DNA from 2 places in the Micromonospora schwarzwaldensis genome. Region 2 is predicted to be linked to the other one. Evidence: riboswitches for the same ligand, from Rfam matches in the RefSeq annotation. Region 2 holds a riboswitch; the other holds the start of a gene.
What was found. A riboswitch is a leader RNA that binds a small molecule or an ion and turns the genes downstream of it on or off. The one in region 2 is predicted to bind thiamine pyrophosphate.
Positions count from the first base shown of each region.

Region 1 (15,630 bases), 660 kb from region 2:
GATGTCGCCGTTGCCGAGCACCGGCACGTCCAGCGCCGCCTTGAGCGTGGCGATCGCGTCCCAGTCGGCGGTGCCCGAGTAGCGCTGCGCCGCCGTACGCCCGTGCAGGGCGACCGCTGCCACGCCGGCGTCCTGGGCGGCCAGCCCGGCCTCGACGTACGTCAGGTGGTCGTCGTCGATGCCCTTGCGCATCTTGACCGTGACCGGCACCCCGGCGGGTGACGCGGCGTCCACCGCGGCCCGGACCAGCCGGGCGAAGAGCCGGCGTCGCCACGGCAGGGCCGAGCCGCCGCCCCGGCGGGTGACCTTCGGGACCGGGCAGCCGAAGTTCAGGTCGATGTGGTCGGCGAGGTCCCGCTCAACCACGATCCGCACGGCGGCGGCGGTGATCTCCGGGTCGGTGCCGTAGAGCTGGAGGCTGCGGGGGTGCTCGTCGGCGCCGAACGCGATCATGCGCAGCGTCTTCGGGTTCCGCTCGACCAGCGCCCGGGTGGTGATCATCTCGCAGACGTAGATGCCGCCGCCCTGCTCGCGGCAGAGCCACCGGAAGCCGACGTTGGTGATCCCGGCCATCGGCGCGAGCACCACCGGCGGCCACACCTCATGCGGCCCAAGGGTCAGCGGGCGCAGCGCGGGCAGGGTCGGGGCGGTCACCGGACAAGTGTACGGGGCCCCGACCGATCGGTCGGGGCCCCGCCTTACCTCCTCAGCAGCCGGGGAGGCGCTCGATCAGGTAGCGCTCCACCTGGTCCAGCGCGACGCGCTCCTGGGCCATGGTGTCCCGGTTCCGGACGGTCACCGCGTTGTCGTCGAGCGTGTCGAAGTCGACGGTGACGCAGAACGGCGTGCCGATCTCGTCCTGACGGCGGTAGCGGCGGCCGATCGCCTGCGAGTCGTCGAACTCGACCACCCAGCGCTTACGCAGGTCGGCGGCGAGCTGCTTGGCCTTCGGTGAGAGCGCCTCGTTGCGGGACAGCGGCAGCACCGCCACCTTGACCGGGGCCAGCCGCGGGTCGAAACGCATCACGGTGCGCTTGTCCACGCCGCCCTTGGTGTTCGGGGCCTCGTCCTCGTCGTACGCCTCGAGCAGGAACGCCAGCACCGCGCGGGTGAGGCCGGCGGCCGGCTCGATCACGTACGGCATCCAGCGTTCCTGCTTCGTCTGGTCGAAGTACGACAGGTCGACGCCGGAGTGCTTGCTGTGCGTGGAGAGGTCGAAGTCGGTGCGGTTGGCGATGCCCTCCAGCTCGGCGAACTCGGTGCCGCCGAACCGGAACTTGTACTCGATGTCGACGGTGCGCTTCGAGTAGTGGGAGAGCTTGTCCTTGGGGTGCTCGTAGAAGCGCAGGTTCTCCTCGGACAGGCCGAGGTCGAGGTACCAGTTCCAGCGCTCGGAGAGCCAGTATTCGTGCCACTGCTCGTCGGTGCCCGGCTCGACGAAGAACTCCATCTCCATCTGCTCGAACTCACGGGTCCGGAAGATGAAGTTGCCCGGGGTGATCTCGTTGCGGAACGACTTGCCGGTCTGCGCGATGCCGAACGGCGGCTTCTTGCGGGCGACCGTCTCGACGTTCTTGTAGTTGACGAAGATGCCCTGGGCGGTCTCCGGGCGCAGGTAGTGCAGGCCCTCGTCGCTCTCCACCGGGCCCAGGTAGGTCTTCATCAGGCCGTTGAACATCTTCGGCTCGGTGAAGGTGCCCTTGTTGCCGCAGTTGGGGCAGTTCAGCTCCGTCAGCGAGGTCAGCGGCTTGCCGTGCTTGGCCTCGTACGCCTCTTCCAGGTGGTCGGCGCGGAACCGCTTGTGGCAGGACTGGCACTCGGTCAGCGGGTCGACGAACTCGGCGATGTGGCCGCTGGCCTCCCAGACCTTGCGGGCCAGGATGACCGCCGAGTCGAGGCCGACCACGTCGTCGCGCTGCTGGACCATGCTCCGCCACCACTGCCGGCGGACGTTCTCCTTCAGCTCGACGCCGAGCGGACCGTAGTCCCACGCCGACCGGGTGCCCCCGTAGATCTCACTGGAGGGGAAGACGAAGCCCCGGCGCTTGGCGAGGCTGACGACGGCGTCGATACGGTCGGCTGGCATGTTTCCTCCTACGCCGGCTGGCGGTCGGCGCGGTCTAGATGGATGGAACCGGGCTGTTCGGGACCACGGTACGACCGCCTCGGCCCCGAGCCCAGCAGAATACCGGGGGCCGGTCAGCTCACCCCGCAGACCTCCATGCCGCCGGTCTGCCGGTCGGGCGCCAGCGTGACGGTCTGCGCCTCCCGCCGCCCACCGGCCAGCGTGACGTCCACCGGCACGGTCAGCGTGGTGGTGTCGACCTTGCCCACCCGGTAGCCGGAGATCTGCGGCTCGGTGGCGGCCCGCCGCTCGAACTCCGGCCGGGACTCGCGTCGCCGGGCGTCGTCGCAGAGCCTGTCGTACGCCTTGGACCACTCGCGGGCGACCAGCGCCTGGTAGTAGTCGTCGGTGACCGCCCGGCCCTGCTCCCCGACCGCCTGCACGTTGCTCACCGCCAGCCCGACCACGGCCGCGCCGCCCCCGCCGCAGCAGAGCACCACGGCCAGCGCGCCGACGCCGAGGCCGAGCCAGAGCCGGGCCCGTCCGCCCTCGGTGGGCGGGGCGGCGAACGGCGGCGCGACGCCGGGACCGGAGGGCGGCGCGGGTACGCCGGGGTCCGCCGGGACGGCCGGCGGCGTGCCGGGCGGCACGGGTGGCGGGGGTGGCGCGGCCGGTCCGGGAGCGGTCATACGCGCCAGGGTAGTGCCCCGGGACTCAGCGGTACGGGCCTGCGGCACGATCGCTGGCGACGACGACGATCTCGCCCTGCGGGGCGGCGTTGGCGAGCGTCTCGTACGCCGACGGCTCGTCCACCGACCGGGCGAGCAGCGGCACGGCGGTGACCTTGACGTCGAACCCGCCCAGCGCCCGCCGGTACGCCCCGACCGACTCCCATTCGGTGAGCAGGCACCAGTGGGCCGGGTCGTCGAGCGCCCGGAGCAGCTCGCCGCGCAGGTAGCCGGGGCGGGCGGCGAGCGCGGCCAGCGCGGCGTGCGCCTCCCGGGTGAACTCGTCAGCCGTTTCGGCGTCCACCACGAACCGGTTGGTGACCAGCACGGCGTTCCTCCTCGTAGAGTTTGTGGCATGCAGCGTACGCAGAGTCCCGTGCTGTCCCGGTTGGCCCGGCTCAACCCGACGACGGTGTTCCTCGCCGCGCTGGTGCTGGTGCTGGTCGGCCTGTTCGCGCCCGGCCCGGCCGGCGGCGTCCTGCTGTTGGTGCTGGCGGCCGGGCTGGTCGGGTTGATGACGGTCACCTGGCCGGTGCAGGCACCGGCGACCCGGGTGCTGCGGCTGCTGATGCTCACCCTGCTGATCGCGGTGGCGCTGGCCAAGCTGACGGTCGGTTGAGCCGGCGCCGGGCCGGGCCGACCCACGCTGACATGCAAGCATGCGTTTTTGACAATAGTTTTCGTTATCGCGGACAGTTGCTCCCATGACCGTTCGTGCCACCCCCCGCGCCCTGGCCGCCGCCACCGCCGCCCTGCTCGCCGTGGGCGGGCTCAGCGCCTGCTCGGACAGCGACGGCGGTGGCAAGGACCCCGATCGGGTCGACGTGGTGGCCGCGTTCTACCCGCTCCAGTTCCTGGCCGAACGGATCGGCGGCGACCGGGTGGCGGTCGGCAACCTGACCAAGCCCGGCGCGGAGCCGCACGACCTGGAGCTGAACCCCCGCCAGGTCGGCCAGGTGGTCGACGCCGAGCTGATCGTCTACCTGACCGGTTTCCAGCCGGCCGTGGACGAGGCGGTCGAGCAGAACGGCGGGGACCGCGCGTTCGACGTGGCCGGCGTCACCCCGCTGCTCGACGCCGCCGCCGGCGGCCACGACCACGAGGGCGAGGCCGGCCACGAGGAGAAGGACAGCGGCAAGGACCCGCACCTCTGGCTCGACCCGACCCGGCTGGCCACCGTCGGCGACAAGCTCGCCGAGCGCCTCGGCACGGTCGACCCGGACCACGCCGCCGACTACACCGCCCGGGCCGGCGCGCTGCGCGCCGAGCTTGCCACGCTCGACACCGAGTACGCCGAGGGCCTGCGCACCTGCCAGCGCCGGGAGATCGTGACCAGCCACACCGCCTTCGGCTACCTGGCCGAGCACTACCGGCTGGAGCAGATCGGGCTCACCGGCCTCACCCCGGAGTCCGAGCCCTCCCCGCAGCGGCTCGCCGAGGTCACGAACGAGGCCCGCGAGCACCGGGCCACCACGATCTTCTTCGAGACGCTGGTCAGCCCGAAGGTCGCCGAGACGATCGCCCGGACGGTCGGGGCACGGACCGCGGTCCTGGACCCGATCGAGGGCCCACCGGCCGAGGGCGACTACCTCTCCGCGATGCGTACCAACCTCCAGACCCTGCGAACCGCCCTGGACTGCTCATGACCCCACCCGTGATCGACATCGTGCACGCGACCGTCGGCTACGACGGCCGGCCGGTGCTGCGCGACGTCTCGCTGACGCTGACCGCCGGTGAGGTGGTCGCCGTGCTCGGCGCCAACGGCTCCGGCAAGTCGACGCTGGTCCGCGCCGCGCTCGGCCTGGTGCCGCTCGGCGCCGGATCGGTCACCCTGTTCGGCACGCCGCAGCGCCGCTTCCGGCAGTGGCACCGCATCGGGTACGTCCCGCAGCGGCTCGGCGCCGGCGGCGGGGTGCCCGCCACGGTGGCCGAGGTGGTGGCGTCCGGGCGGCTGGCCCGCCGGGGCGTGCTCCGCCCGGCGGGGCGGGCGGACCGGGAGGCGGTGGCGGAGGCGCTGCGCGCGGTCGGGCTCGCCGACCGGGCCGGCGACCCGGTGGCCACGCTCTCCGGCGGCCAGCAGCAACGCGTCCTGATCGCCCGCGCGCTCGCCGGTGGCCCGGAGCTGCTGGTGCTCGACGAGCCGACCGCCGGGGTGGACGCAGCCAGCCAGGAGGCGTTCGCCGGGGCGCTGCACGCGTTCCGCGACGGCGGCGGCACGGTGCTGCTGGTCGCCCACGAGCTGGGGCCGCTGCGCCCGCTGATCAGCCGGGCCGTGGTGGTGCACCAGGGCGGGATCGCCCACGACGGCGCGGTGCCCGAGCCGGCCGGCCACCACGCCGACCCGGACCACGAGCACGTGCACCCGCACTGCGACGAGGAGCCCGCCGGGCTCTGGACAGGCATCTGAGATGGATCTCTTCCAGTACGACTTCATGCTCCGCGCCCTGGTCGGCGCGCTGGTCATCGGCTTGGCCGCGCCGGCGCTCGGCATCTACCTGGTGCAGCGCCGGCTGGCGCTGATCGGCGACGGCATCGGGCACGTGGCGCTCACCGGCGTCGGCGCCGGGCTGCTGCTCAACCGCTCCCCGGTGCTGGTGGCGGTGCTCGCCGCCACGCTCGGCGCGGTCGTCATCGAGCTGGTCCGCGCGTACGGGCGCACCTCCGGCGACCTCGCGCTGGCGCTGCTGTTCTACGGCGGCATCGCCGGCGGCGTGATGCTGGTCGGGCTCTCCGACGCGAGCAGCGGGTCGCTCAACGCGTACCTGTTCGGGTCCCTGACCACCACGTCGCCGGCGGACGTGGTCACCATCGGCGTGCTCGGCGCGGTGCTGCTGGTGACCATGCTGCTGCTGCGCCCGGCGCTGTTCGCGGTCTGCCACGACGAGGAGTACGCACGCGTCTCCGGCCTGCCGGTGCGGGCGCTGAACCTGCTCATCGCGGTGGGCACCGCGGTGACCGTGACCATCGCCATGCGGGCGGTCGGGGTGCTGCTGATCAGCGCGTTGATGGTGGTGCCGGTGGCCACCGCCCAGCAGGTGACCCGCGGTTTCCGGTCCACCATGACGGCGGCCATGGCGTTGGGCCTGTTCGCCGCCGGGACCGGGGTGTGGGTGGCCGCCACCGCCGACACCGCGCCCGGCGCCTCGGTGGTGCTGGTGGCGATCGGCTCGTTCCTGGTGGTGGCGCTGCTGGCGGCCGGCGTGCGGAAGCTGCGCCGCGGCCGGCCGGCGTCGGCCACGTCCGCGGTCGAGCCGGCCGAGCACGAGGTGCTGCTCGGATGAGAGCGCCCCAACCGGCAGTGGTTATCGTTACGGGGTGACGAGCACCAACGGGTACGACGCCTTCGAGGGCGCGGGCGAGCTGCTGCGCGCCCTCTCGGCCCCGATCCGGCTCGCCATCGTCAGCGAGCTGGCCGAGGGTGAGCGCTGCGTGCACGAGCTGGTCGAGACGCTCGGCGCCCCGCAGCCGCTGGTCTCCCAGCACCTGCGGGTGCTGCGCGGCGCCGGGGTGGTGCGCGGCTCGCGACGCGGCCGGGAGATCGCGTACGCGCTTGTCGACGAGCACGTCGCGCACATCGTGGCGGACGCGGTCAGCCACGCCGGGGAGGGACCGGCATGACCACCGGCACCCCGCGTACCACCCGGCAACGCAGCGCGGTGAGCGCGCTGCTGGACGAGGTCGAGGGCTTCCACAGCGCCCAGGACCTGCACGCCATGCTGCGCCGACGGGGCGACCGGATCGGGCTGACCACTGTCTACCGGACGTTGCAGGTGCTCGCCGACGCCGGCGAGATCGACGTGATGCGCCCGCCCGGCGGCGAGCACCTCTACCGACGGTGCAGCGACGACGGGCATCACCACCACCTGGTCTGCCGGGGCTGCGGTCGTACCGTCGAGGTGGCCGGGCCGGCGGTGGAGAAGTGGGCGGACCGCATCTCCGCCGAGCACGGCTTCACCGAGGTCAGCCACACCCTGGAGATCTTCGGCACCTGCCCGGCCTGCGCCGGCCGGTAAATCCGACCGGTGCCGCCGGGGCCGCGCCGTGGCAGGCTGTCCGGCGTGAAGATCTACGCCGACCGTTTTCCGACCGCCCTCCGTCAGCTCCTGACCGACCTGCTCGTGGTCGTCTGGGTGTACGCGGCGATCCGCTTCGCGCTCTGGCTGCACGACCTGGTCGAGAAGCTCGCCGTACCCGGGCAGAAGCTGGAGGGCGCCGGCGGCGGCCTCGCCGACAACCTGGCCGACGCCGGCGGCAAGGTGGGCCGCGTGCCGCTGGTCGGCGACGAGTTGACCGCCCCCTTCACCCGGGCCGCCGATGCCGCGCGCGCGATGGCCGAGGCCGGCCGGGACCAGCAGGAGCTGGTCGGTCAGTTGGCGCTCGCGTTGACCGTCGCGGTGCTGGTGTTCCCGCTCGGCCTGGTGCTCTTCGGTTGGCTGCCGCTGCGGGTGCGCTGGATGCGCCGGGCCGGCGCGGCGAAGGCGATGGCCACCGCGCCGGCCGGCCGGGACCTGCTGGCGTTGCGCGCGCTCGCCGGTCAGCCGCTGTCGAAGCTCCAGCGGATCGCACCGGACGTGGCCGAGGCCTGGCGGCGCGGCGACGACGCCACCGTCGACGCGCTCGCCGCGCTGGAGCTGCGCGGACTGGGGTTGCGCACCGGCCGGTAGGGTGTTCCGGTGCTGTACTTCCTGATCGTCGTGGCCGTGCTGCTGCTGGCCTACGCGGGCGTGCTGGTGAGTTTCGTCCGCAAGGGCCGCAAGATTCCGCCCGCGGCCTACCTGGTGCTGGCCGCCCTCAACGGCCTGATCCTCGCCGCGGTGATCGCCTGGGCCATCGCCCGCTGACGTCTTGCCCCCTCCCGCAGCCGCGGCTCCGGGCTCCGGGCTCCGGGCTCCGGGCTCCGGGCTCCGGGCTCCGGGCTCCGGGCTCCGGGCTCCGGGCTCCGGGCTCCGGGCTCCGGGCTCCGGGCTCCGGGCTCCGGGCTCCGGGCTCCGGGCTCCGGGCTCCGGGCTCCGGGCTCCGGGCTCCGGGCTCCGGGAAGAGTTAATCCCTTTCCCCGGTATACCTGTGAGTCATATTTATGACTCACAGGTATACCGCGTCAATGTGATGCCTTCTCCTACGGCCACCCGGCCGCCTACGGCCACCCGGCGGGAACGACGGATGCCGGGCCCGGCCAGGGACGACCGGCCGTAGGCATCAGCCGGCAACCGGACCGCCGCCGCCGCCGACAAGCTCGAACGGGCACCAGGCAAAGCCCGAGATGCTCCGCCGGCCCGACCCGGCACGGGCCGAACCAAATACGGGACAGGCACGGCCCGCCCGAGCCGGGCACGAGCCGGGCACGAGCCGGGCACGAGCCGGGCACGAGCCGGGCACGAGCCGGGCACGAGCCCGGGAACGGCGGCTCAGCCGGCCGGCGGGATGCGGCGGCGGACGTCCTCGGCGGTGGACGGGCCGGGCTCCCACCGGGCCACCCACGGCAGGTCGGCCGGTGGGGTGACCACGCCGGCCTCCACGGAGGCGTACCGGCCGGCGACGATCCGCTTCGCGGCGGCCACGTCGACCGAGTCGGTGTTCGACCAGAGGCCGGTGAACAGCTCGTCGACGCGCAGCCGCGCCTGGCGGCAGAACAGGTCGGCCAGCTCGACGTTCTCCGGGTGTTCGAGCCGCTCGGCGTAGGCCCGGACGCAGACCGCGGACATCGCGAACAGCTCCGCGCCGATGTCCACCACCCGGCCGAGGAACGCCTGCTTGCGCTCCATCCGGCCCTGCCACCGTGACATCGCGTAGAACGTCGACCGGGCCAGCTTGCGGGAGGCCCGCTCGACGTGTCGCAGGTGCCCGGCCAGCGGCCCGAACTCCTGGTACGCCCCGGGTGCCTGCCCCTTGCCGACGGCCAGCGTGGGCAGCCACTTCGCGTAGAAGGCACCGGCCCGCGCGCCGGCGGCGGCCTTGCGGCCCAGCCCGGCGTCCGGGTCGATGATGTCGCCGGCCACCGAGAGGTGCGCGTCGACCGCCTCGCGGGCGATCAGCAGGTGCATGATCTCGGTGGACCCCTCGAAGATCCGGTTGATCCGCAGATCCCGCAGGAGTTGCTCGACCGCGGCCGGCCGTTCGCCCCGGGCACCGAGCGAATCGGCGGTCTCGTAGCCGCGCCCGCCCCGGATCTGGATCAGCTCGTCGGCGATCCGCCAGGCCATCTCGCTGGCGTACAGCTTGACCAACGCCGCCTCGATCCGGATGTCGTTGCGGTCGTCGTCGGCGAGCAGGCAGGACAGGTCCAGCATGGACTCCATGCCGTACGTGGTGGCGGCGATGAACGACAGCTTCTTCGCCACCGCCTCGTGCTCGCCGACCGGCCGGCCCCACTGGACCCGGTCGGCGGCCCATTCCCGGGCCACGTTCAACGCCCACTTGCCAGCGCCCACGCACATCGCCGGCAGTGAGAGGCGGCCGGTGTTCAGCGTGGTCAGCGCGATCTTCAGGCCCTTGCCCTCGCCACCGATCACGTTCTCCTTCGGCACCACCACGTCGTGGAACCGGGTGAGGCTGTTCTCCAGGCCGCGCAGCCCGACGAAGGAGTTGCGGCGCTCCACCGTGATGCCCTCGCTGTCGCCCTCCACCACGAAGGCGGTGATCCCGCCACGCCGTCCCTCGGTGGCCGGCACCCGGGCCATCACCACCAGCAGGGTGGCGACCGTGCCGTTGGTGGCCCAGAGCTTCACCCCGTTGAGCCGGTAGCCGGTGCCGTCTTCGGTCGGCTCGGCGGTGGTGGCCAGCCGGGCCGGGTCGGAGCCGACGTCCGGCTCGGTGAGCAGGAACGCGGAGACCTCACCGGCGGCCAGCCGGGGCAGGAATCGGTCCTTCTGCTCGGGCGTGCCGAACATCTTCAGCGGCTGCGGCACGCCGATCGACTGGTGCGCGGAGAGCAACGCGCCGATCGCCGGGCTCACCGAGCCGGCGAGCATCAACGCGCGGCAGTAGTGCAGGTTGCTGAGCCCGAGCCCGCCGTACCTCCGGTCGATCTTCATGCCGAACGCGCCGAGCCGGGCCAACCCGTGGAACACGTCGTCGGGGATCCGCGCGTCGCGCTCGATCGCCGCACCGTCCACCTCGGCGCCCAGGTACGCCCCGAACTCGCCGAGGAACTCCTCCGCGCGGGCCACGTCGGCCGGGTCGGACCGGGGCCACGGGTCGATCAGGTCGAGCCGGAACCGGCCGAGGAAGAGTTCCTTGCCGAAACTGGGCCGGTCCCAGGCCGCCTCGCGGGCCGCCTCGGCGACCTGGCGGGCCTCCTTCTCGGAGACCTGGCCCGCCTCCTTCGGCAACGGCCCCACGCCGTCGGCGGACTCGGGCCGGTTGTTCTGTGTCGTGGTCACGGCTGCCTCCTGGATGGTCGGTCCGGCTGCGGTCGACGCGCTCGACGAAAACGACGCTACCCCCGGTTGTTACCCAGGGGTAGCGTCGCGTGCACGCCCGATTTGGCGAACCGTCAGTCGCCGGTCAGCGCCTGTGGATCGTCGTCATCGTCGTCGATGTCGTCCTCACCCCAGTTGCGCCGCACGAACGGCAGCGCTGCCCAGAACGTCAGGAACCAGATGCCGGTGAGCGCGCTGAGCAGGAACGCGATCGGCCGGTCCAGCACGAAGTCGCTGACCAGCAGGACCGAGCTGACCATCGCGATCAGCATGAAGAACAGGCCGCCGGTGGCCATTCGGTGGGCGAAGCGGACCAGCTCCGGCTTGCGGCCCTGGCGGAACAGCGCCCGGTGGAACGCGACCGGCGAGATGATCATCGCAGCGGACGCGGCGGCGGTCAGCAGCGCCAGGATGTAGACGTCACGCTGGAACTCGGTGGTCCGGGTGAACCCGTTGCTGAACGGCAGCGTCAGCAAGAACGCGAAGAGGATCTGCACGCCGGTCTGCGCGACGCGTAGCTCCTGCAACAGATCGGCGAAGTTGCGTTGCCAACGCTGCTTCTCGGATTCCTTGGACACTCGTGAACCTCCGGTGAAGACGGCACGGCCGGCGGGTGAACACCCACCGGCAGCAGCGCCTGTGCCCGATTCGGATGATCACGAAACCGGTTCACGAGCCGCGGCGGATCCGCCCTGCGTACCGTGCTTCCAGCTCGGCGTTGTGCTCGTCGCCGCCGGTGATGTTGGCCGACAGGTAGACCGGCGGACGCTCCCCCGCGGCCACCAGCCGCGCCACCACCTCGATGGTGATCTGCTGGGCCAGCAGCGCGGCGGTGATCGAGGAGACCGCGCCGACCGCGCCTCCGCCGGGCAGCGGCAGCGTGGCGTCGCCGTACGGGGCGCCGTTGTCCAACACCACGTCGGCGAAATCGGCCAGCTTGCGGCCGGACGGGTGCCGCGAGGTCATCCGCGCCGAGTGCTGCGCCGAGGTGATCGCCACCAGGCCGTGACCGCGCTGCTTCACGATCGACGCGAACTCGACCATCGCCCCGTTCACGCCCGAGTTGGAGGCGAGCACGAACACGTCCGGCGGCCGGATCGGGGCCAGCTCGTAGAGCCGGTGCGCCACCGCCGGCTCGCGTTCCAGCTTCGGGCCGAGCACGGCGGCCGGCTCGCCACCGATCAGGACCAGGTCGCGCAGCGCGATCCGGTTGGTGGGCACCAGCCCGCCGGCGCGGCCGGCGATCTCCATGGCGAGCGCCTCGGAGTGCCCGGTGCCGAACGCGTGCACCACCCCGTCGGCACGCAGCGCCGCCGCGATCAGGTCGGCCGCCTCGGCCACGTTTTCCCGCTGCGCGGCGGCCACCCGCTGCATCGTCGACGTCACCGTCGCCAGGAACGCCTCGGCGCTCACCGTCATGCTTCCTCCATTCCTCGGACCCGGGCCAGGACGGCCTCGGCCAGCGGGCCCGGCGCCTCGTCGGGGATCCAGTGGCTGACGCCGGACAGGGTCACGAACCGGTAGTCGCCGGTGACGTGCCCCGCGCAGGCCTCGGCGGCGGTCCGGCCGATCGCGACGTCCCGGTCGCTCCAGACGTACGTGGTCGGCACCGCCACCGGGCCGACCGCCTTCATGTCCGACCCGCTCATCGCGCGGTACCAGTTGAGCGCCGCGGTGAGCGCCCCCGGCTCCCGCATCGGCCCGGCGTAGCGGGCGACCGTGTCCGCGTCCCCGACGCCGCGCAGCAGCCGGCGCAGCGCGGCGCCGTGCAGCGCCAGCAGGACCTTCTCCGCCTTGCCCGGCATCCGGAACAGCGCCATATAGGCGGACTTGGCCTTCTGCCGGGGGTCGGTGGCGAGCGCGTGGCCCATCGCGGCCGGGTGCGGCACCGACACCGCGGTCAGCGTCCGCACCCGCTCCGGGTGCGCCGCGGCCAGGCCCCAGGCCACGATCGCGCCCCAGTCGTGGCCGACCAGGTGCGCGCCGGTCACCCCGAGCGCGTCGAGCACGCCGGCCGCGTCGGCCACCAGCTCCGGGATGCGGTACGCCTCGACCGCCGCCGGCCGCGCGCCGGGCGAGTAGCCGCGCTGGTCGAGCGCGTACGTGCGCAGCCCGGCGGCGTGCAGCGCGGGCGTCACCGCGTCCCACTCGCCGGCGTGCTGCGGGAAACCGTGCAGCAGCAGGACGGGATCGCCGTCCCCGGGGCCGCCGGTGCGTACCTCGAACGTCAGACCTCGCGCCTCGACCTGCATGATCGCCAGCCTACCGACAGTCGCCCTGCTGGGCCCGGGACCGGCGGCGGTGCTAGCGTCTGCGACGAGACAACTTCACATCCGACAGGGGAGCGCACAGCGCTGAGAGTGCGGGCCGGTGCCCGCAGACCCTCGAACCTGATCTGGGTAATGCCAGCGCAGGGAGTTCGGTCGACCTCCAGCCGCGTCGACGTCCGGGCACACCGGGCGCGGCGTGCGTCTTCTCCTGGTTCGCCTCGAGCAACTGGGAGCAACCGTGAACCACACCGACAGCAACCGCTGGCGTACCGTCGACATCGTCGTCGCCTCGGTCATCGCCGTCGCCTTCGGCGTCGTCTTCTGGGCCTGGGGCCTGCTCTGGAGCGCCACCGACGCGGCGTTCGCGTTCTTCCCGCCGGCCCAGGCGGTGCTCTACGGCGTGTGGCTGATCCCGGCGGTGCTCGCCGGCCTGATCATCCGCAAGCCGGGCGCCGCGCTCTACTGCGAGACGGTCGCCGCGATCGTCTCCGCGCTGCTGGGCAGCCAGTGGGCGGGCATCGTGATCCTTCAGGGCCTGATGCAGGGCGTCGGCGCGGAGTTGGCGTTCGCCGCGTTCCGCTACCGCTCGTTCAAGCTGCCGGTGGCGGTGCTGGCCGGTGCGCTCACCGGCCTGGGCGCGGCGATCTTCGACTTCGTCTACTGGAACAAGGCGTACGAGCTGACCTCCTACCGCATCCCGTACGCGCTGATCACCATCGTCAGCGCCACCGTCGTCGCCGGCGTCGGCGCTCACCTGCTGACCCGCGCGCTGGCCAACACCGGCGTCCTGGACCGCTTCCCCGCCGGCCGGAACCGCGCCCTGGTCTGACCGCCCGCCCACCCCGTTGATCAAGGAGTTTGCGTCAGCCGGGTGCGGTTTCCCTGACGCGAACTCCTTGGTCAACGAGGCTGGGCCGGAACGGGAGGGGTGGCGCGGTGAGCGGGGTGGTGCTTCGGGGGTTCGGGTGGCGGCACGGGGGGCGCCGGGCCTGGGCGGTGCGCGAGGTGGACCTGCGCGTCGAGAGCGGGGAGCGGGTGCTGCTGCTCGGCGCGTCGGGGGCCGGGAAGAGCACGCTGCTGGCGGCGCTGGCCGGGCTGCTGCCGGAGGACTCCGGCGAGCAGGAGGGCACCGTCGAGATCGACGGGCTGGACCCGCGCAAGGCCCGCGAGCGCGTCGGCGCGGTGTTCCAGGACCCGGAGACCCAGCTCGTGATGGCCCGCTCCGGTGACGACGTCGCGTTCGGGCTGGAGAACCGCGGCCTGCCGGCCGAGGAGATCTGGCCCCGGGTGGACGAGGCGCTGCGCCGGGTCGGCTTCCCCTACCACCGGGACCGCCCGACCGCCGCGCTCAGTGGCGGCGAGCAGCAACGGCTGGCCCTGGCCGGGGCGCTCGCGCTGCGGCCGGGACTGCTGCTGCTCGACGAGCCGACCGCCAACCTCGACCCGGCCGGAGCCGCGCTGATCCGCCGGGCGGTCACGGAGGCGGTCGACGCGGACACCACGCTGATCCTGGTGGAGCACCGGGTCGCCGAGGCGCTGCCGCTCGTCGACCGCGTGGTGGTGCTGGAACCGGGAGGCGGCGTACGCGCCGACGGGCCGCCCGGCGCGGTCTTCGCCGCGCACGGCGAGGCGCTGGCCGCCGCCGGGGTCTGGGTGCCCGGGCACACCGCACCGCCGCGCCCCGCCACCGCGCCGGCCGGAGACGTGCTGCTCACCGCCGACCGGCTCGGCCTACCGCCCCGGCTGGCCCCCACCGACCTCCGGGTACGCGCCGGCGAGGCGCTCGCCGTCCTCGGCCCGAACGGCGCCGGCAAGTCCACGCTGGCGCTGCTCCTCGGCGGCCTGCTGCGCCCCGGCACCGGCACGGTCACCGCGACCCCGGAACTGGCCGGCCGGGACGCGCGTACTCCCCCGTACCGCTGGCGGGCACCGGCGCTGGCCCGCCGGATCGGTTCGGTCTTCCAGGACCCGGAGCACCAGTTCGTCACCGGCACGGTCCGTGACGAACTGGCGCTCGGCCCGCGCCGGACCGGACAGTCCGAGGCGGCGGCGACCGCCACCGTGGACGCGCTGCTGCACCGGCTGCGGCTGGACCGGCTCGCCGGCGCCAACCCGTACACCCTCTCCGGTGGGGAGGCGCGGCGGCTGAGCGTGGCGACCGCCCTGGCCACCGCGCCCCGCCTGCTGATCTGCGACGAGCCCACGTTCGGGCAGGACCGGCGCACCTGGCTGGAGCTGGTCGACCTGCTCGCCGAGCTGCGCGACGCCGGCCACGGCGTGGTCGCGGTGACCCACGACGCGGACTTCGTCGCCGCACTGGCCGATCGGACGCTCACCCTGGACCGCCCGACCGCCGACCCGGACGGGGTGGACCCGTGATCGGCCTGGAACCGGTGGCGACGCCCGGCGCCCCGCTGGCCCGGCGCAACCCGGTGGCGAAGCTGGCCGCCGCGATGGTGTTCACCATCGTGCTGGTGGCGACGCTGGACCCGGTCGCGCCGGCCATCGCCATCGCGGTCGAGCTGGCCGTGCTGCCGCTGTTCGGGGTCCGCTACCGGGTGCTGGCCCGCCGGGCGTGGCCGCTGCTGGCCGCCGCCGTCGGCATCCTGGTCACGCTGGTGCTCTTCGCCGCCGACCGGTCCGGCCCGGTGCTGGTCGAGGCCGGGCCGGTGCTGGTCACCCAGGGCGTCCTGGTCACCGCGCTCGGGCTGGTGCTGCGCATGCTCGCGGTGGCGCTGCCCGGCATCATCGTGTTCGCCACCACGGACCCGACCGATCTGGCCGACGCGCTGATCCAGAACGCGAAGGCGCCGGCCCGGTTCGCCATCGGCGCGCTGGCCGCGTTCCGGCTGGTGCCGCTCCTCGAACAGGAGTGGCGGATGATCAGCATGGCCCGGCGGGCCCGGGGCGTGGACGCCGGCCGCAACCCGGTGGCCAAGCTGCGGCTCTTCGCGTCCACCGCGTTCACGCTGCTGGTCGGCGCGATCCGGCGCGGCACCCGACTGGCGGTGGCGATGGATGCCCGGGGCTTCGACGCGGGCACCCCGCGTACGGTCGCCCGGCAGCAGCGCTTCACCCGCGCGGACGCCCTGCTCGTGCTCGCCGCCGCCGCACTGGCCGCCGCCGCGCTCACCACGAGCATCGCCCTG
Region 1 covers NZ_CP154796.1:989,753-1,005,382, reverse strand. The annotation lists gene dusB (tRNA dihydrouridine synthase DusB) at 1-573, opposite strand, end outside; gene VKK44_RS04890 (glycine--tRNA ligase) at 707-2,086, opposite strand; gene VKK44_RS04885 (Rv0361 family membrane protein) at 2,200-2,754, opposite strand; gene VKK44_RS04880 (antibiotic biosynthesis monooxygenase family protein) at 2,780-3,121, opposite strand; gene VKK44_RS04875 (DUF6703 family protein) at 3,149-3,412, shown strand; gene VKK44_RS04870 (metal ABC transporter substrate-binding protein) at 3,498-4,439, shown strand; gene VKK44_RS04865 (metal ABC transporter ATP-binding protein) at 4,436-5,200, shown strand; gene VKK44_RS04860 (metal ABC transporter permease) at 5,202-6,074, shown strand; gene VKK44_RS04855 (ArsR/SmtB family transcription factor) at 6,109-6,411, shown strand; gene VKK44_RS04850 (Fur family transcriptional regulator) at 6,408-6,806, shown strand; gene VKK44_RS04845 (hypothetical protein) at 6,852-7,457, shown strand; gene VKK44_RS04840 (hypothetical protein) at 7,467-7,634, shown strand; gene VKK44_RS04835 (acyl-CoA dehydrogenase family protein) at 8,199-10,172, opposite strand; gene VKK44_RS04830 (DUF6328 family protein) at 10,286-10,789, opposite strand; gene VKK44_RS04825 (SIS domain-containing protein) at 10,881-11,630, opposite strand; gene VKK44_RS04820 (alpha/beta fold hydrolase) at 11,627-12,463, opposite strand; TPP riboswitch at 12,540-12,646, shown strand; gene VKK44_RS04815 (ECF transporter S component) at 12,720-13,310, shown strand; gene VKK44_RS04810 (ABC transporter ATP-binding protein) at 13,418-14,860, shown strand; gene VKK44_RS04805 (energy-coupling factor transporter transmembrane component T family protein) at 14,857-15,630, shown strand, end outside.
Region 1: another riboswitch for thiamine pyrophosphate. It lies ahead of VKK44_RS04815 (ECF transporter S component); the one in region 2 lies ahead of thiE (thiamine phosphate synthase).

Region 2 (15,630 bases):
CGAGCGGTTCGACAGGCTGGCCGAGCAGTTGGAGATCGTCACCGGGCTGTGGCGCACCCCGTCCGACGAGACGTACAGCTTCACCGGTGAGCACTACCGGCTGGTCGACGCGCCCGCACTGCCCAAGCCGGTGCAGCAGCCCGGCCCGCCGGTGATCGTCGGCGGCAAGGGCCCCAAGCGCACCCCCGAGCTGGCCGCCCGGTACGCCGACGAGTTCAACATGCCGTTCAAGAACGTCGCCGAGACGGCCGCCGCCTACGAGCGGGTCCGCGAGGCGTGCGACCGCACCGGGCGCGACGCGTCCGGGCGCGCGCCGCTGACGCTCTCCGCCGGCATCGTGGTGGCGATCGGGCGCACCGACGCCGAGGCGCAGCGACGGGCCGCGCCGCTGCACGTCGCCAGCGCGCTCCCGCCGGAGGACCCGGTGGTCGGCTCCCCCGCCCAGCTCGTCGACCGGCTCGGCGAGTTCGCCGCGGTCGGGACCACCCGGGTGCACCTGCGGCTGATCGACTTCGACGACCTCGACCACGTGGAGCTGATCGCCGCCGAGGTGCTCCCCCAACTGGACGGACCACGATGACCCACCCGCACGCCGACCTCGAACTCGGCCCGGTGGGCCAGGAGATCGTCTACGAGAACGACCGGGTCCGCGTCTGGCACATCCGGCTGGAGCCGGGCGAGCGTCAGCCGCTGCACCGCCACGACCATCCGTACCTGGTGGTGGCGATCCAGGGTGCGAAGAACGTGGTGCAGACGATCGACGGCACCACCATCGACGCCGACGAGCCCACCGGCGGGGTGGTCTACCGCGACCCGGGGGCGGTGCACATGCTGACCAACGTCGGCGACACCACCTACCTCGCCCGGCTGGTCGAACTGAAGTAGCCACGCCGACGGCGGGTTCGCCGCGCCGCGCGGTGGCAAGGTGGCGAACCACCCCACCGGGCCGTAACGTGCCCGACATGGCCTTTCGGACGTGGGGCAGGCTGCTGCTCACGGCGCTCGGGGTGAGTGTGCTGGCCGCTGCCGGCCAGCTCGGCGTCGCGTACGGCTTCGGAGTCGTCCGCCTCGACGACGCGTTCGTCGACGCCTCGGTCAACCGGTGGCCCGCCCAGCTCGTCTGGGTCGCCTGGTTCGCCGCGGTCGCCACCGTCGCCGGAGCCGTGCTCACCGAGCGCCTCGCCCGCCGGGACGACCTCCCCGGTGGCACCACCGAGCTGCTCTCGATCGCCGGCGTCAGCGCGCTCGGCGCGATCGTGGTCGCCCCGCTCTGCATGCAACCGGCCCGCGCCGCCGAGCTGGGCGGCTCCGTCGACCCGGCCTGGGCGGCCGGCATCTGTGCCGTCCTCGGCGCGGTGGTGGGCGCGGGCGCGGCGATCGCCGTGCTGCTCAAGCCGCCGTTCGGCTGGGGCGTCGCGATCACCACCGGAATCGTCTGGCTGCTGGCCCTGCTCTCCGTCGCACCCACGATCGTCGCCAACCGGTCGCTGGCCACCGTACGCCTCGGTGTCCTCGAACCGTCCTGGCTGGGCGCCCCGGCGGCGCAACGCCTGGCCATGCTGCTGCTACCCACGCTGGCCCTGCTCGCGGGCGGCGCGATCGGTGTGCTGGCCCGCCGGGCCGGGCATCCGCCACTGGTCGGCGGCGCGGCCGGCGCGGCCGGGCCGGTGCTGGTGGCGTTCGCCTACCTGACCGCCGGTCCGGGCACGGCGGCCGACCGCTACCAGCTCGCGCCCTACTACGGCGCGCTGATCGCGGTCGCGGCCGGGGCGCTCGGCGCGACCGCCACCTCGATGCTGCCCCGAGCGGGCACCGGCGACGCCCTCGACCCGACCGACATCCTCGCGCCGCTGCCGGCCACCGCGCCCGCTCCGACGACGCCGGCCGCCACCGCGCCGGTGCCGACCACGGCCGGCGCGCCGGCCCCCGCGCACTGGGACTGGCCGGAGACCGGCGGGTCCGTCACGCCGTCGTCGGCACCCCGGCACGCCGGGTCGGCGTCGCCCGCCGACGACGAGCGACAGGCCCGGTCGGTCGCGCCGGCCGTCGCCCGGCACGACGAGGATCCGACCCGCACGTCCCCGCTGCCCGGCCTGCTGCCGCCGGTCCGGCGCACCTCGGCCATCGACGTCCTCGCCGCCGGCCGCCCCGAGCCGCAGCCGTCGACCCGGCCGGCTCCGGCCGACCCCGACACGCCCGGGACGGGGACCTCCGGGCCGGGCACCGACGGGCCGGCAGCCAGCGGTTCGGGGGCCAGCGGGACCACTGTCGGCGGGGCGGGGACCGGCCCGCTCGGGACGGGGGCCGACACCGCCCGTCCGGGGGCCGGCGCTTCCCGGGCGGCCGGCGGCCACGAGCCGGCGGATCGCGCTCCCGAGCCGGTTCCCGCACCGCCGGCGGCCGGCACCGATCCGGCGGCCGGCTCACCGGCGGTCGCGATCACCCCGAAGGCCACGACCAAGGCACGCCCGAAGGCCACGGTCACGGCCCCCGGGGAGCCCACCATCCCGGCCGGCGCGGAGCCGACGGCCGACGCCACCGTCGAGCCGACGGAGGCCGCCCCGCGCGCCACCCGGGCCCGCCGGAGCCGCGCCGCCGCCCGGCCCACGCCGCTCACGGACGATGCGACCGGTGATCCGGCCGAGGCCCCCCGGACCGGTCGCGCGGGCCGCGCCCGTCCGGCGCGCTCCACCGGCGAGGACGCCCGCCCGACCGCCGCCACGCCGCCCGCCGCCACGCCGGTCACGCCGGTCACGCCGGAAGGTAGTCCCGAGGCCACCGACACCGCCGGTGTCACCCGGGCCGCCGACGCGGTGCGGGCCACCCGGCCCGCCGGCCCGGCCGGAGCCGCCGACGCGGCCACCACCGCAGCCGGGTCCACCGGCCCGGTCCCGGGTGGCACCGACGTGCCGCGAACCGGGGAGTCGACGGACGCGCCGGAACCGGCCCGGAGGCCACGCAGCTTCTTCTTCGACCCCGAGCCGGCCGATCGGCCCGTGACCGCGTCACCCCGGCCACGGTTCCCGATCTTCGAGGACGCGACCGAACGAGCCGGGGACGTGCGCCCGGCCTGGCCGATCACGCCGGCCACCGGTCGGCCGGCCCGGCCACCCGCCGCCACCACGCCGGCCACCGGCCGGGACGGCGACGACGCGGCCACCCGGCCCGGGTCGACGCCCCGTCCCCACCATCAGGGCCTGCCCGAGCCGGGTCGGAGCACCGGGTGGGACGCGCTCGCCACCAACGCCCGGCCGGCCGGGCCGACCGCTCCGGAGGGCGCCGCACCGGCTCCGGCCGGTGGCGCGAAGACGGGCGCGACCGTCCCGGAGCAGGCCGGCCCCGGCTCGGAGAACGTCGACCGGGAGGCGTCCCGGGGGCGGCACGCCGGGACGGACGACGCCGAGACGGCCGGCGGCAAGCCGAAGGGCCGCCGCGGGCTGTTCCGACGCAACCGGGCCAAGGGCGACCCGGAGCCGGTCGACGAGACCGCCGAGCCGGGCGCCACGACCGACGACGAGTACGTCGACTGGGTCGCCGGTCTCGCCTCGGACGACAACGCCGACGACGCCCGCTCCCTGCGTACCGGCCGGCACCACCGCGACTGAGCCGACCCGGGGCCGGACCGCGCCCGGCCCCGGTCACGCTCAGGCCAGCGGCAGATAGACCCGCGAGCCGGCGGCGACGAACTCGTCGGACTTGCCGCGCATGCCCCGCGCCGCGTAGTCCTTCAGCTCCTGGGTGATCTTCATGGAGCAGAACTTCGGCCCGCACATCGAGCAGAAGTGCGCGGTCTTGGCCGGCTCGGCCGGCAGCGTCGCGTCGTGGTACGCGCGGGCCGTCTCCGGGTCGAGCGCCAGGTTGAACTGGTCCTCCCAGCGGAACTCGAACCGGGCCCGGGAGAGCGCGTCGTCCCACGCCTGCGCGCCGGCGTGCCCCTTGGCCAGGTCGGCCGCGTGCGCCGCGATCTTGTACGCGATCACGCCCGCCTTCACGTCGTCCCGGTCCGGCAGCCCGAGGTGCTCCTTCGGCGTGACGTAACAGAGCATCGCGGTGCCGAACATGCCGATCATGGCGGCGCCGATCGCGGACGTGATGTGGTCGTACGCGGGCGCGATGTCGGTGGTCAGCGGGCCCAACGTGTAGAACGGCGCCTCGTGGCACCACTCCTGCTGGAGGTCCACGTTCTCCTTGATCTTGTGCATCGGCACGTGCCCGGGGCCTTCGATCATCACCTGCACGTCGTACTCCCAGGCGATCCTCGTCAGCTCGCCGAGCGTGCGCAGCTCGGCGAACTGCGCCTCGTCGTTGGCGTCCGCGATGGAGCCGGGGCGCAGCCCGTCGCCGAGCGAGAACGTCACGTCGTACTTCGCGAGCAGCGCGCACAGCTCCCGGAAGTTGGTGTAGAGGAAGTTCTCCTCGTGGTGCGCCAGGCACCAGGCGGCCATGATCGAGCCGCCCCGGGAGACGATGCCGGTGACCCGGTCCACGGCCAGCGGCACGTACGGCAGCAGCACCCCGGCATGCACCGTCATGTAGTCGACGCCCTGCTCGGCCTGCTCGACCACGGTCTCCCGGAACACCTCCCAGCTCAGCTTCACCGGGTCCCCGCCGACCTTTTCCAGCGCCTGGTAGATCGGCACGGTCCCGATCGGCACCGGCGCGTTGCGCACGATCGCCTCACGGGTCTCGTGGATCCGCCTGCCGGTGGACAGGTCCATCACGGTGTCCGCGCCCCACCGGGTGGCCCAGGTCAGCTTCTCCACCTCCTCGGCCACCGACGACGTCACCGCCGAGGTGCCGATGTTGGCGTTCACCTTCACCAGGAACGCCCTACCGATGATCGCCGGCTCGCACTCGGGGTGGTTGACGTTGAGCGGCAGCACGGCCCGGCCGGCGGCGATCTCGTCTCGGACGAACTCCGGCGTCACCCCCTCCCGGATCGCCACGAACTCCATCTCCGGCGTGACGGTCCCGGCCCGGGCGTACGCGAGCTGGGTCGGACGGGTCCCCGCCAGCGGGCTGCCGGCGCCCCGTACCGGCGCGACGTCGCCCCGTTCCGCGATCCACGGCCCGCGCAGCGCGGGCAGCCCCACCTCCGGGTCCGACCCCGGCCCCGAGGTGTCGTAGAGCCGCACCGGCGGGTTGTCCCCGGTCAGCGTCACCTCGGCGAACGGCACCCGGACGTCCGGCCGCGACCCTTCCACGTACACCTTGCGACGTGCCTGCATGACAGCCTCCCTGTCGCTCAAGCGGACCATCCGAAGTGGTCCAGCGGGCCGCGTCCCGCGCCCAGCTCCCAGCTACGCGCGCCGGTCAGCGCGCGGGTCACGTACTCCTTGGCGGCGGTCACCGCGACCGGCACCGCGTCACCGGCCGCCAGCCGGACCGCGACGGCGGCGGCGAACGAACAGCCGGTGCCGTGGTGGTGCCGGGTGTCCACCCGGGGCGCGCGCAGCAGTCGGATGGTGCCGCCGCCGGCCAGCACGTCCACCGACTCGCCGGCCGCGTCGACGTCGCCGCCGGTCACCACCACGAACGCCGGCCCGCGCGCGGCAAGCGCCTCGGCCGCGGCGACCATCTCCTCGACCGTGCCGACCGGGCGTCCGGTGAGGGCCGCGGCCTCCGCGCAGTTCGGCGTCGCCACCTCGGCGTACGGCAGCAGCCGCTCGACCGCCTCCGCCACGCCGAGCCGGTGCCCGCTGGTGGCCACCAGCACCGGGTCGACGACGAGCCGGGGCAGCCGGCCGTCCCGGGCCGCCCCGGCCACCACCTCGGCGACCGCCGGCGTGCCGAGCATGCCGGTCTTCACGGCCCGGACGTCGAAGTCGCCGAGCACACTGTCGAGTTGGTCGCGGACGGTCTGCGGGGGCAGCGGCAGCACCGCGTCCACGCCGCGCGTGTTCTGCGCGGTGACGGCCGTGAGCACGCTCGTGCCGTACGCGCCGAGCGCGGCGAACGTCTTCAGGTCTGCCTGGATGCCGGCGCCGCCACCGGAGTCGGAACCGGCGATGGTGAGGACTACCTGCGGCGTCACTGCGTTCCTTCTCTGGTTGCGGTGGGGGCCGCCTCCTCGAAGGCGCTGCCCAGCGTGGCGGCGGTCGCCGCCGGGTCGGGTGCGCGCATGAGCGCGCCGAGCACGGCGACGCCGACCGCGCCCGCGTCGACGCACGCGCTCACGTGGTCCGGGGTCTCGATGCCGCCGAGCGCGAGCACCGGCACCGGGCTGGCCGCGACCAGCTCGCGCAGCCCTTCCGGGCCCAGGGGCGGCCCGTAGCCGGGTTTGGAGCGGGTGGGGAGAACCGGGGACAGCGTCGCGTAGTCCTCGGTGGTCAGTCGCGCCAGCTCGGCGGCGTCGTGGCAGGAACGGCCGACCAGCCCGAGGCGCGGCGGCGGGTACGGGCCGGCGGCCGGCAGGTGCACCGCGTCGCCGTCGAGCGGGTCCGGGCCGGCCACGATCAGCGTGCCGCCCACCCCGGCGAGGATCGCACGCAGCTCGACGGCGAGCGCGAGGCGCTCGGCGCGGGGCAGGTCCTTCTCCCGCAGCACCACCCACCGCACTCCCCCACCCAGCGCGCCCGCCACCACGTCGACGAGCGGCTCCCGCGCGACGCGCCGATCGGTCAGCAGCACCACACCGGCCGGACAGTCGCGGATGCTGGTACGCGTCCGCCCGCCGGGAACGGTGGCACGCGCGCCGGTCACAGGTCGGGCCGACCGTCGTCGGGAGTGGACGCAAGCGCGTGGGAGCGGCGGGGGATGCGGCCGGCGTGCCGGGCCAGGTGGCCGGCCTCGACCGCGTGGCGCATGGCGGTGGCCATGGCCACCGGGTCGGCGGCACGGGTGACGGCGCTGGCCAGCAGCACCGCGTCGCAGCCCAGCTCCATGGCGAGCGCGGCGTCCGAGGCGGTGCCGATGCCCGCGTCGAGGATGACCGGCACGTCGACGGCCTGCCGGATCAGCCGGATGTGGTGCGGGTTGCCGATGCCCAGGCCGGAGCCGATCGGCGAGCCGGCCGGCATGACCGCGGCGCAGCCGACGTCGGCCAGCCGCCGGGCCAGCACCGGATCGTCCGACGTGTACGGCAGCACGGTGAACCCGTCGGCGACCAGCTCCTCGGCGGCACGCAGCAGCTCCACCCCGTCGGGCAGCAGCGTGCGCTCGTCGCCGATCACCTCCAGCTTCACCCAGTCGGTGTCGAACGCCTCCCGGGCCAGGTACGCCGTCTTCACCGCCTCCACGGCGGTCCGGCAGCCGGCCGTGTTCGGCAGCAGCCGTACGCCGCACCGCTCCAGCAGGTCGAGCAGGCCGCCCGGACCGCCCGGCGTGGTGTCGACCCGGCGCAGCGCCACCGTCACCAGTTCGGTGCCGGACGCGCGGACCGCCGCCTCCAGCACGTCCAGGCCGGCCGCGCCGCCGGTGCCGAGCACCAGCCGGGAGCCGAACGGCACGCCGCCGATCTCCAGGGACATCCCGGTCACCCGCCCTGCGCGGCGCTGAGCACCTCGACGCGGTCGCCGTCGCGCAGCACGCTCGCCGGCCAACCGCCGCGCGGCACCACCTCGCCGTTGACCGCGACCGCGAGGCCGCGCTGCTGCCCGGTGACCGTGCGGACCACCTCGGCGAGCGTGACGCCGTCGGGCAGCGTCCGTCCCGTGCCGTTGACGATCAGTTCCACCGGGGCTCCTTCCCGAACCGTGCCGGGGTGAAGGGGGCGAGCGCCGGGTCCGGCTCGCCGCTGACGATCAGTTGGGTGACCAGGTCGGCGGTGACCGGGGTGAGCACGATGCCGTGCCGGTGGTGCCCGGTGGCGGCGAGCACGCCGGGCCGGCCGGGCAGCGCCCCGATCACCGGCGCGTTGTCCGGCGTGCCCGGACGCAGCCCGGCGACGGCCTCCACCAGCGCGTACTCGGTCAGCTCGGGAACCAGCTCGACGGCGGCGCGGAGCAGCCGCAGCACGCCACCGGCGGTCACCTCGACGTCCGCGCGTTCCTCGACTGTCGCGCCGACCACCACCTCGCCGCTGGCCCGGGGCACCAGGTAGACCGGCTCGCCGTCGGCGTACCCCCGGATCACGTGCCGGAAGCCCGGCGGGCCGCCGGCGGGCGCGCGGAGCCGCAGCACCTGGCCCTTGACCGGCCGGACCGGCAGCCCGGTCAGCGCCGCCGCGCCGCAGCCGGCCGCGACCACGGTGACCCGCGCGTCCACCTCGGACAGCGCGCCGACCCGCGTCGGCCGGAACGTCACGCCGGCCCGCTCCGCCGCGACCCGCAGCGCGGCGACCAGGCGACGCGGGTCGACCTGGTGGTCGCCGGGTGCGACCGCGCCGCCGCGCACCCGGGTGGCCAGCGCCGGCTCGCGGTCGCGCAGCGCCGACGGGCGCAGCGGCGTGATCGGCAACCCCAACCCCTGCTGGTACGACCACAGCCGCCCCGCCTCGGCCAGGTCGTCGGCGGTGAGCCCGACCACCAGCGTGCCCTCGGTGCGGTGGCCCAGGTCGACGCCGCTCGCCTCGGCCAGCTCGGCGGCGAACCCGGGCCACCGGGCCGCGGACTCGACCAGCAGCCCGGTCAGTTCCCGCTCACCGAAGTACGCCTCGGCGACCGGGGAGAGCATCCCGGCGGCCACCCGCGACGCGCCCGACCCGGGCCGGTCGTCGTACACCACCACCCGCAGCCCGCGCTGCGCGCACCGCCACGCGATCGCCAGCCCCACCGGCCCCGCCCCCACCACCCCCACCTCGGTAAGGACGGGCCCCCTGTCAACGCCTCCGGCAGAGAAGGGGGACCCGCTCAACACGTCAGCGCCCCGAGCAGCCCGGCGGTGGCGCGCGCGGGGTCGGCTGCCCCGCTGAGCGCCCCGACCACCGCCACCCCGTACGCCCCGGCGGCCCGCAGCGCCGGCACCGACGCGGCGGTCACGCCACCGATGGCGATCACCGGAACGGTCACCGCGCCGGCGACCGCGCGTACCCCGTCCGGGCCGATCGGCGCGGGCAGGCCCGGCTTCGTGGTGGTGGCGTGGCAGGGGCCCACGCCCAGGTAGCTCGCTCCGGCGGCGACCGCCGCCCGGGCCGTCTCCGGCGCCCGGGCGGTCGCGCCGAGCACGGCGTCGACGCCGAGCACCCGGCGGGCGGCGGTCACCGGCAGGTCGTCCGCGCCGACGTGGCCACCGGCCGCGCCCACCGCGAGCGCCACGTGCAACCGGTCGTTGACCAGGCAGCGCGCGCCGTACGGGCGGCACGCCTCGACCACCCGGCGGGCCAGCTCGTACGCCTCCCGGTCGGTGGCGTCGTCCGCCACCCGCACCTGTACGACGAGTTCTGCGCGGGCCACCGGCAGGGCGGCACGCAGCACGCCGAGCGGATCCCGCCCCGGTCGGGTGTCGGTGATGAGATGCAGTCGTCCGAGGGACGGCACGGCAACGCTCCTCCCTGCGCCGGCATTACCCGGATCAGGTTCGACGGTCGGGGGCTGTCAGCCCCCCTCTCAGCCCGGTCCACACCGGGCTCCCGTGGGTCACTTGCGGCCTACCGTACGACGCCTCCCCGGCCGGACGGAAGACCGGATGACGTTTTTCCCAGGATCGCGCCACCTGGCGGAGCGGGACGGCGGGTGAGCGTACGGTCACGACACGCTGCCGGGATGCCGCCCCACGCCCGCGTTCCGCGTGACCTGTCCGCGAGGCCGTTCCGAGCCGGCCGAGCGAGCGCCGAGGGCCTTCTCACCCGGCCGATGCGGCGCGGCCCGACGTGGGTCCGCCTGCTGCCCGACGTGTACGCGCACCGCGACGCGTACCGCGCCGACGACCACCGGATGTGGTGTGACGCGGTCGCGTTGCGCCTACCGCCGGGTGCCATGGGTGGGTGGGGACGGTCAGAGGAGGGCGTCGAGGGCGTCCAGGTCCTCGTCGGAGGGCTGCCAGGTGCCCGCGTCGGCGTTGGCGCGTACCTGGTCGGGGGTGGTCGCGCCGGCGATCACCGAGGTCACCGCCGGCCGGGCGGCCAACCCGCCGATGGCCACCTGGAGCATGCTGATGCCGCGCTCGGCCGCGTACGCCTCGATCGCCTCGATGGTGTCCCAGCGCGCCGCGGCCAGCCGCTCGGCGTACCGGCCGCCGCCGGCCAGCCGGCTGCCCGCCGGGGGTGCCTCGCCGCGCTTGTACTTGCCGGTGAGCAGCCCGTTGGCCAGCGGGAAGAACGGCAGCATGCCGAGGCCGAACCGCTCGCAGGCCGGGATCACCTCGTCCTCCACGCCCCGCTCCAGCAGCGAGTAGTGGTTCTGCGCGGAGATGAACCGGGTACGCCCCTGCGACGAGGCGGTCCAGTCGGCGTCGGCGATCTGCCAGCCGGCGAAGTTGGAGTTGCCGAGGTAGCGCACCTTGCCGGCGGTCACCAGGTCGTCCAGCGCGGCGAGCGTCTCGTCGATCGGCGTGCCCGGGTCGGGCTCGTGCATCTGGTAGAGGTCGATGTGGTCGGTGCCGAGCCGGCGCAGCGACGCCTCGACCGCGCGGGCGATGTAGCGACGTGCGCCCCGGGCGCCGTGGTCCGGCCCGTTCGCGCCGTGCATGTCCATGCCGAACTTGGTGGCGACCACCACGTCGTCCCGGCGCCCCTTGAGCGCCTGACCGAGCAGCTCCTCGGAGCCGCCCTGCGGTTCGCCGTAGATGTCGGCGGTGTCGAAGAAGTTGATCCCGGCGTCGAGCGCGGCGTCGACCACCGCCCGGGTGCCGTCGCTGTCGAGTTTGCGGCCGAAGTTGTTGCAGCCGATGCCGACCACGGACACCACGAGTCCGGAGTCGCCCAGCCGACGGTAGGTCATCTCACTCACGAGATCCACCCTATGCCGCCCGCCGCGCACCCACCCGGCCACCGCCGGCGCATGCCACCGCTGAGGTGACTCATCCGCGCCATCACGTTTGCAGCGGCCCGCCGGACCCGCCGACGGCCGCGAGCCCACCGACCGCAAGCCCGCCGCCTGGCCGAGCCGGACCGGGCCGCGCCGGCCCGTCAGCCGAGCACGTCGCGGGCCAGCGCCCGGGCCGCGTCGACCGTCGCCGCCAGTTCCCCGGGGGTACGCCCCACGGCGCCGAGCAGCCCGTGCGCGCGGGCGGCGAAGTCCGGTGGGGCGCCCGGCAGCCGCCCGGCCGAGGCGAGCATGCCCTTCTCGTTGACCAGCCATCGCCCGGCCCGGCCGTGCAGCGCCTGCGCCAGCACCCCGATCACCCGGAACAGGCACCCGGCCACGTACCCGGCGTCACCACCGGCCGCGCCCTTGGCCGCGCCGTCGAGCAGCAGCCCGGTCTCCCAGCCGCCGGCCACCAGTGCCGCGCCGAGCGCGGGCGGGTAGTGGACGGTTTCGGCCCGCAGCGCGGTCAGCTCGCCGGTCGGGTCGCCCAGCACCCGGCCGAGCGCGACCTCCCCGGCGTACGCGTGCGAGTAGAACCCGAGCGGGTGCCCGGCCTGCGCCTGCACCGTGTAGCGGCCGGCGCGGCAGTCCGCCCAGACCCGGTGCACGCGGCCCAGGTCCCGGTAGATCCAGTCCACCGCCACCCCGCCGACGCGCAGCCAGCCGCCGCCGTCGACCCACGGGCCCCAGCCGCCGGGTGCGGTGAGGTCCACCGGGCCGTCGGCGACCGAGCCGGCCACCGCGCGCAGCCCGGCCACGTCCGGCGTACCCCGGTAGTAGAGGCCGACGTCCCAGTCGGAGTCGGGCCGGTGCTCGCCGCGGGCCCGGCTGCCGCCGAGCGCCACCGCGACCACCCCGTCGACCGCGCAGAGCCGGTCGACGAGCTCCTGGTCGATCATCCGACGTCCCAGACCGGCTCCGGCGTCTCCACCACGTCCCCGTCGCCCCGGAACAGCACGAACCGGTCGAAGGTCCGGGTGAACCACCTGTCGTGCGTCACCGCGACCACCGTGCCGTCGAACGCGGTCAGACCGGCCTCCAGCGCCTCGGCGGAGGCCAGGTCGAGGTTGTCGGTCGGCTCGTCGAGCAGCAGCAGCGTGGCCCCGGACAGCTCCAGCAGCAGCACCAGGAAGCGGGCCTGCTGGCCGCCGGAGAGCGTGCCGAAGCGCTGGTCGCCCTGGGCGGCCAGCTCGTAGCGGGACAGCGCCGCCATGGCCGCGTGCCGGTCCATGCCGGCCCGGTGCTCGTCGCCCCGCCACAGCACCTCGACCAGCGTCTTCGCCATCAGTTCCGGCCGGTCGTGGGTCTGCGAGAAGTGCCCCGGCCGGACCCGGGCGCCGAGCCGCACCACGCCGCCGTGCGCGACCGGTGCGAGCGCGGCGGCGCCGTCGACAGGCGTGTTGCCCGGTTCCGGGTCGGTGCCGCCGCGGGCCAGCAAACGCAGGAAGTGCGACTTGCCGGTCCCGTTCGCGCCGAGCACCGCGACCCGGTCGCCGTACCAGAGTTCCAGGTCGAACGGGTAGGTCAGGCCGTCCAGCTCCAACTGCTCGGCGATCACCGCGCGCTTGCCGGTCCGCCCGCCGGTCAGCCGCATCCGGATGTCCTGGTCCTTCGGGGGTACGGGCGGCGGCCCGGCCTCCTCGAACTTGCGCAGCCGGGTCTGCGCGGCCTGGTAGCGGGAGGCCAACCCGTCGTTGTACGCGGCCTTCTGCTTGTACATCAGCATCAGCTCGCGCAGCTTCTGGTGTTCCTCGTCCCAGCGCCGGCGCAGTTCGTCGAGGCGGGCGTGCCGGGCCACCCGCGCGTCGTGCCAGCTCGCGAAGCCGCCCGGGTGCACCCAGGCGCTGCCGCCCTCCACGGCGACCACCCGGTCGGCGGTCTGCGCCAGCAGCTCCCGGTCGTGCGAGACGTAGAGCACCGACTTGCCGGACTCCCGCAGCCGCGCCTCCAGCCACCGCTTGCCGGGCACGTCGAGGAAGTTGTCCGGCTCGTCGAGCAGCAGCACCTCGTCCGGGCCGCGCAGCAGCAGCTCCAGCGCGAAGCGTTTCTGCTGGCCGCCGGAGAGCGTCCGGACCGGCCGGTCCCGGGCGGTGTCCCAGGGCAGGTCCAGCACGATGGTGGTGACGGTGTCGAAGAGCACCTCGGCGTCGTACCCGCCGGCTTCGCCCCAGGCGGCCAGCGCGTCGGCGTACGCGAGCTGGGCCTTGCCGGCGGCGGAGCTGAACTTGCCGCGGACCTCGGCCGCCCGCATGGCCGCCTCGGTCTCGACCAGCCGGCGGCCGGCGTCGCGCAGCGCCGGCGGAGCGAGTGACAGGGCCAGGTCGGCGAGCGTCGAGTCGTCACCGATCATGCCGATGAACTGCCGCATCACGCCCAGCCCGCCGGCACGGGCGATCGCGCCGGTGGGCACCGGCAGGTCACCGGCGACCATGCGGAGCAGCGTCGTCTTGCCGGCGCCGTTGGGCCCGACGAGGGCCACCTTGGCGCCCTCACCGACCCGGAACGACACCTCCCGGAACAGTTCCCGCCCGTCCGGGAGGATGTGCCCGGCCCCTGCCACGTCCACGTATCCCACGCGGGCATCCTGCCCGAGGCGGGGGCCCGGCCGACACCGGATTACCGGGTGACGCGGAGCACCCGGAAGCCCTTCTGGCTGGCGTGCCGCTGCACCTGCCACCCCTGCTCGACCAGCCACCGGTGCAGCGAGTCGCCGCCGAGGTGCCGGGCGACGACCAGCCACGCCACGCCGTCCGCGGTGAGCCGGGGCAGCCAGCGCAACAGCAGGCCGTGCAGTTCCGCCTTGCCGATGTGGATCGGCGGGTTCGACCAGATCTGTGCGAACGTGACGTCCGGCGGCAGCTCGTCCGGGGCGACGGCGTGGACCCGGTCGGCCGCGCCGACGCGGGCGGCGTTGGCGGTGGTGAGCGCGCGGGCCCGTTCGTTGACGTCCACGGCCCAGACCGGGGCGGTCGGCGCGACCGTGGCCAGGACGCAGGTGATCGGTCCGAACCCGCAGCCGATGTCGAGCATCGGGCCGGTGGCGTCGGCGGCCGGCAGGTCGGCCTTGCGCAGCAGCACGGCGGTGCCCGGGTCGAGCCGGTCGGCGGAGAAGACCCCGCCGGCCGAGGTGAGCGTGTAGTCGCGCCCGGCGACGGAGAACTCGACCTCGCGCGGGCGGGCCGGGGTCGTGGGCTCAGCGGTGAAGTAGTGGTCGCCGGTCACGCGGGCATTCTCGCACCGGCCGGCAGCGGGTCGGGCGAGGGTACGGCGGGCAGGACGCGACGCCACCCCGTCAGACTTTCCCGATATTCCCCCCGAAAGGGATAATCGGCCCTACTCTATCCCACATGGTGTACCGGTACGAGTCCGATGAGGACGCCTTCCTCGAATATCCGGAGCGCGGGCCGGCCCCGGTCGGGCCCGTGGCCGCGACGCCGCCACCGGCGGGCCCGTCGCCCTCCCGCTTCCCCACGCCGTCACTGCCGCCGGCCCGGGCCACCCGCCCGGCCCTCGAGGACGCCCGGGCGCCCGCCCCCGCACCACCCGCACCGGTGCCCGCGCCGCCCCGGGAGCCCACCCCGGTGCCCCAGCCCGCGCCACCGGCGCCGCAGCCGCAGCCGGTGCCGGCCGCGACGGCACGCCCGACCGTGCCGGTCCCGGCCAGCCCGGCGTTCCGCACCACCGACCTGCCCGACCGGTCGCGGAACCGGCGGGCCGGCCGCCGCGGCGGCGGCCGGGTCTGGCAGGCGCTGATCGGCGGCGCCGCCGTGCTGCTCCTGCTCTCCCTCACCGGCCTGGCCGTGGCGGCGCTGCTCGACGAGCGGGCCGACACGCCGCCGACGAGCGCGCAGACCCCACCGGCGACGGTGCCGGAGTCGGGCCCGCCGAGCCGGTCCGACCTGGACTCCCGGGACACCGACCAGGCGACGCTCACCGCGAAGGAGCTGTTCCCGGGCAAGCAACTGGTGGTCACCGACGGCAGACCGGCCTACCGGGTGCTCAAGACGCAGGCCAGCGCCGACTGCGCGGTCGCGGCCACCGGCGAGATCGCCGACCTGCTGGTCCGGCTCGGGTGCAACCAGGTCGTCCGGGGCACGCTCCGCTCCCCCGACGGCGACCACCTGCTCACCGCCGGTCTGTTCAACCTGACCGACCTGGCCAGCGCCCAGCGGGTACGGGATCGGATCCGGCCACTGCTGGACGACCGCCAGGGACGGTTCCGGGGCCTGTCGGCGGGTGAGGGCACCGAGGCGGTGGAGAAGGCCGCCGCCCGGGTCGGTTGGCAGGTACGCGGCCACTACCTGGCCTTCTGCGTGGTCACCCGCGCGGACGGGGAACGGATCCCGACCGACGACGCGGGCGCCCGCGAGATCATGTACGACCTGATCGAGCTGCACCTGAACCGGACCGTGCTGGACCACCGGGCCGCCGGCGGCACGGCCGGCCAGCCCACCGGCGGTCCGTCCGAGGACAGCACCGGCCAACACGGCACCGACGACTGAACCGGCGCTCCCAGGCCCGTCCTCCGCGACCCGACGGGCTCAGCCCTCGGCGACCGGGACCCGCAGCCGGCGGGTGAGGTCGGCGCGGCGGGCGTACCCCGCCGGGTCGGCCGGGTAGCCGACCTCGACCAGGGCGAGGCCGTGCGCGGGCGCCACGGTGACCTCGCTGGACCGTTCCCGGCGGGTCAGCAGGCCGGCCGGCCACTGGACCGGCCGCCGGCCGT
Region 2 covers NZ_CP154796.1:333,010-348,639, reverse strand. The annotation lists gene VKK44_RS01805 (LLM class F420-dependent oxidoreductase) at 1-580, shown strand, start outside; gene VKK44_RS01800 (cupin domain-containing protein) at 577-885, shown strand; gene VKK44_RS01795 (hypothetical protein) at 963-3,605, shown strand; gene thiC (phosphomethylpyrimidine synthase ThiC) at 3,645-5,228, opposite strand; gene thiD (bifunctional hydroxymethylpyrimidine kinase/phosphomethylpyrimidine kinase) at 5,246-6,034, opposite strand; gene VKK44_RS01780 (thiamine phosphate synthase) at 6,031-6,702, opposite strand; gene VKK44_RS01775 (thiazole synthase) at 6,699-7,469, opposite strand; gene thiS (sulfur carrier protein ThiS) at 7,475-7,675, opposite strand; gene thiO (glycine oxidase ThiO) at 7,666-8,796, opposite strand; gene thiE (thiamine phosphate synthase) at 8,790-9,416, opposite strand; TPP riboswitch at 9,411-9,522, opposite strand; gene VKK44_RS01755 (aldo/keto reductase) at 9,873-10,835, opposite strand; gene VKK44_RS01750 (nucleotidyltransferase domain-containing protein) at 11,006-11,803, opposite strand; gene VKK44_RS01745 (ABC-F family ATP-binding cassette domain-containing protein) at 11,800-13,479, opposite strand; gene VKK44_RS01740 (class I SAM-dependent methyltransferase) at 13,521-14,126, opposite strand; gene VKK44_RS01735 (hypothetical protein) at 14,252-15,406, shown strand; gene truA (tRNA pseudouridine(38-40) synthase TruA) at 15,446-15,630, opposite strand, start outside.